DNA from 2 places in the Bacillus sp. Brlt_9 genome. Region 1 is predicted to be linked to the other one. Evidence: a T-box and tRNA genes for the amino acid it is inferred to sense, from the RefSeq annotation. Region 1 holds a T-box; the other holds one or more tRNA genes.
The links. The T-box of region 1 lies ahead of VF726_RS08320 (valine--tRNA ligase). A T-box ahead of a tRNA ligase gene usually reads a tRNA of that ligase, here a tRNA-Val.
Positions count from the first base shown of each region.

Region 2: it has a tRNA-Val gene. The T-box ahead of VF726_RS08320 (valine--tRNA ligase) is inferred to sense a tRNA for this amino acid. The anticodon was not compared.

Region 1 covers NZ_JAYJLO010000002.1:402,757-405,221, forward strand. Annotated here, with positions in the region: gene ysxE (spore coat protein YsxE) at 1-759, shown strand, start outside; T-box leader at 930-1,161, shown strand; gene VF726_RS08320 (valine--tRNA ligase) at 1,200-2,465, shown strand, end outside.
Region 2 covers NZ_JAYJLO010000001.1:150,740-153,204, reverse strand. Annotated here, with positions in the region: gene VF726_RS00820 (class I SAM-dependent methyltransferase) at 219-974, shown strand; gene VF726_RS00815 (hypothetical protein) at 1,258-1,482, shown strand; tRNA gene VF726_RS00810 (tRNA-Val) at 1,672-1,744, shown strand; gene VF726_RS00805 (hypothetical protein) at 2,163-2,369, opposite strand; gene VF726_RS00800 (DUF4176 domain-containing protein) at 2,392-2,465, opposite strand, start outside.

The DNA.
Region 1 (2,465 bases):
TATTTAATGCCGTGGTTAGAACGTGCGGAAGGGAACGGCGAGGATAATGATCAATACCATAAAATGTTTCAAACTCTCGGGACGTTACATCAAAAAACGGTGAAAGAAGAAACGTATACAGAAGAAGATTTAGAAAAGCATTATACGAATATATCTGATCGCTGGGAGAATGATGGTGAAATGTTAGAAGAGTTCCTCGTAGAATCTGAAGCAAAGTGGTATATGTCTCCGTTTGAATTACAATATTGTACGTACTATCATCATGTAATGAGGGCGCGTGAGTTTGCAACGAAGCAATTAAATGAGTGGAACGATGCGATGAAAGAAAAAGAAAAAACACGTATTACTTTTGTGCATGGTAACGTATCACTTAATCACTTTTTATTTGATTATGAACGGAACGGCTATTTTATTAGTTTAGAAAAATCGAAGTTTGCAACACCTGTGCAAGATATAGTAGGTTTTTATTCGCGGTCTTTAAACACGTATCCAATTGCGCGAAGTGATCGGTTTGAATGGTATCAAATGTACCAAAAAAATTTCCCTTTTACGAAAGAAGAGCAACTACTTATGTTTGCGTATATGACGTATCCATCGCAATTTATTCGGCAAATCCAGTCTTATAAGAAAAGAAGAGAGAGTCGTAATGAGGAAAATGAACTTCTCGGAGTAAAGAGCTTGCAACAAGCGCATTGGCTCGTTAGTAATATAGAATATTTCCTATCGCAATTACAAGCTGCCCAGCAAGGGAACGGATAAAGTGAAACTTTAATTAGTACGGGTATGACTGCCTGCAAATAGCGGGATCAAAAGATAAGTAGAGGATGCTACTTATCTTTTTTGTGTGCCCGAAAATTCATAGACTTAAATTTATCTTGACGAATAAGGTTTCGTTTTTTACACTATTGTATATAATAATTAACAATCATATAAATGCCTTGAAGGGGAAGAGTATAACAAGAAACGTCTTCAGAGAGGAGAATCATTAGCTGGGAGATTCTCTAGATAGTTATGTTAGAAGGTAGCCCTGGAGCATCTTTTCTGAACGGAATAGTTCTCATTAGGAAAAGACGGATTTGTCCGTTATCAAATTAAGAGTATAAGCAAATTCTGAATTTGTTTGTAAATAAAGGTGGTACCGCGATGTCCCTCGTCCTTTTTTGGATGAGGGGCATTTTTTATTTTAAGGAGGGAAAATAATGTCAAACACGGAAAAGAATTTACCAACTAAATATGATCATATGTCCGTTGAAGAAGGCCTTTATCAGTGGTGGCTAGAAGGCAAATATTTTGAAGCAACAGGAGACGAGAAGAAACAACCATATACTATTGTAATTCCACCTCCGAACGTAACTGGTAAGTTACACTTAGGTCACGCTTGGGATACAACTCTTCAAGATATTTTAACTCGTACGAAGCGTATGCAAGGTTACGATGTATTATGGCTTCCAGGAATGGACCATGCGGGTATCGCAACACAAGCGAAAGTAGAAGGGAAACTTCGTGAAGAAGGTATTTCACGTTACGATCTTGGCCGTGAGAAATTCCTTGAAAAAGCTTGGGAGTGGAAAGAAGAATACGCTTCTCACATTCGTCAACAGTGGGGGAAAGTTGGTTTAGGACTAGACTATTCTCGCGAACGTTTCACATTAGACGAAGGTTTATCTGATGCGGTTAATAAAGTATTCGTTCAATTATACGAAAAAGGCTTAATTTACCGTGGTGAATATATTATTAACTGGGACCCAGCAACACGCACAGCCCTTTCTGATATTGAAGTAATTCATAAAGAAGTTCAAGGTGCATTCTACCATATGAACTATCCATTAACAGATGGTTCTGGTCATATTCGTCTTGCAACTACTCGTCCAGAAACGATGCTTGGTGATACAGCAGTAGCAGTTCATCCAGAAGATGATCGTTACAAGCATTTAATCGGAAAAACAGTTACACTTCCAATCGTAGGCCGTGATATTCCGATTATTGCTGATGAGTACGTAGAAAAAGATTTCGGAACAGGTGTTGTAAAAATTACACCAGCTCATGACCCGAATGACTTTGAAGTAGGTAACCGTCATGACTTACCACGTATTTTAGTAATGAACGAAGATGGATCGATGAACGAAAAAGCTGGTAAGTATAACGGCATGGATCGTTTCGAGTGTCGTAAAGCGTTAGTGAAAGATTTACAAGAAGCGGGCGTATTAGTAGAAATTGAGCCTCATATGCATTCAGTCGGTCATAGTGAGCGTAGCGGTGCAGTTGTTGAGCCTTACTTATCAACACAATGGTTCGTAAAAATGGCTCCACTTGCTGAGAAGGCAGTAGCGCTTCAACAAAAAGAAGAAGAAAAAGTAACGTTCGTACCAGAGCGTTTCGAAAACACATATTTACGTTGGATGGAAAACATTCACGACTGGTGTATTTCTCGTCAATTATGGTGGGGACACCGCATTCCAGCTTGG
Region 2 (2,465 bases), on a different contig from region 1:
ATATACAAATGGTCATAGTATTCAACAATTAAACCATTTAGATGAATAAGAAATCATGGTTTTTTGGAAGATATCATGTAAAATAGTATAATTTGAATAAGAGAACTAAGGCAGCCCCATTTAGCTGGACTTTTACGTTGTAAACTTAGAGACCGATGCGGAAATTACTATTTAGTTCCTATTTCTATACATAATATTGCTGGAAAGAAGGTAGTACGGTGAAAACAACAGAAAATTTTACTGACAAGGCCGATATATATGCGAAATATCGACCTAGTTATCCCGATGAATATATTGAGTATTTGCTCTCAGCTAACGAACTAAATGAGAATCAGATTGTGGCCGATATTGGTTCAGGTACGGGGATATTTAGCCGACAGCTACTTGAAAGTGGTTTACATGTTATTGGAGTTGAGCCAAATGATGACATGAGAAAAATGGCAGAACAATCGTTAAGCCAATATTCTCGTTTTCAATCCATAAAAGCAACTGCCGAAAATACCACTTTAAAAGAAAATAGTGTAGATTTAGTAACTGTTGCTCAAGCATTTCATTGGTTTGATAAAGAAGCTTTCAAAATCGAATGCCAACGAATTTTGAAACAAAAGGCAAATGTTGCTCTTGTTTGGAATAGTAGAGATGGAACTAGTCCGATTATTAAAGAGAATGCAGAAATTTGCCAGAAAACCTGCCCGAACTTCAAAGGATTTAGCGGTGGAATCGAGGAAACGCCAGAAATGTTTAACAGCTTTTTTAAAGATGGAAAGTATGAGTTTAAAGAATATCAAAATGATTTACTTTTTGACTATGAAGGTTTTTTAGGAAGAAATTTATCAGCATCCTATGCTCCAAAAAAAACTGACACAGAGTATAAAAACTTTATTTTCCTGCTATCAGAGTTATTCGAAAAATACAGTAAGAATGGAAAAATTCTTCTCCCAAACTTAACGCGAAGTTATTTGGGCAATGTGTAAACGCCGGACATATAATTAACCCTCACCAATCGGGCATGATCATTGAATAAACCTTAGCTTTATTGGTATATGTTGAGTACAATGCAGTACACTATATTGAAAATTAAGCAAGCATACTCCCGGTCTGGAATTAGGACGGGGGTATGCTTGTTTCGTGTGATGAAATGTAATAGCTTTATTATCTTTTTATAAAAAACTCACATTTCATCACACGAAATACACTTGACTTTAGTACAATAAAATGGGATTTATTAGAAAATACCTAAAACCGAGGAGGAACTTCATGGCGCGTTGTACGTATTGTAAAACGAAATGGAAAGTAAAAGACGTATGGTCGATACTCGTGACATTTGAAAAAGATTGTCCCTATTGTTTCGGAAGGCAATACCTATCAAAGAAAACAATAAACGCTATGCCAGAACTTATAAGCCTACCTTTACACTTCGTATTTCCTTTTCTTGTTGATTTGAGTGATGAAGATCCTTTGGATTGGTATCGAAAAAAATAATATAACCGCTTTATTCGAATCCACCTTTAATTAAACTTTCTACTTATATATTCCTTAATACACTACTAACTTGATTCCAAATTCTTCCCTTTCAAAAGATTACTATAAAAATATTGTAAAATTTCAGTTAATTATATATAATTGCTTTAACATAATGAGTAAAGATGCTATTACATAAGCATTTTTGAAGATCCCGTAGCTCAGCAGGGAGAGCGCCACCTTGACAGGGTGGAGGTCGTGAGTTCGAGCCTCTCCGGGGTCATAAAACCTAATAGTATCAAGGATTGAGAGGGTATTCTCACAAGCTAAAACTGTGGAGGCCTCCATCAGACACCACAAGTTAACAGAGGACTACTTCTAGTCAGCAAACCAACTGGCCCAGGGGAGTCCTCTTTTTGTTTCCATAAAGCTGAGAAAGGACTGAAAAGAAAATGCTACTTAAGTTTGTATAGTAATTAAAATTATAGTTTTTACACTCGTTTAAATCAGTGAGATAACTCTTAAGACTACTGTTTCTTTAACTCAGATCCCTATCCCCCTCAGGTATCCTAATTTAACGATACTCTACTTAATAATTCTATACAAAAATAAAGCAAGGATTTCTCCCTGCTTCTGTTAATTTCTTTCATTGAGAAGATTAGCTACCAATATTTTCATCTGTCATTCTATACAATTTATATCTATTTGGCCCTCTTCTTTTTCCGATTTCTAAATATTACCTCTAACACTACTACTGCGATGAATCCTACAGTTAATTGTAAACCTGTAAACAAAAGTTTAACATTTAGAGGGATATCAGGTGCACTCCACAGTAACGCTGGAGGAATAATAATACCAATGATTACAATAATTCTCATTATCTTCCCCCATTTTGTTTCTCCTATCATATCTTTAAGATTTACGTTTTTTTTACAATTCTACTAATTTCTCACGTAGAACTAATTCACTCTCAGTCATATACCCTCTATGCATTTCTTCCACAA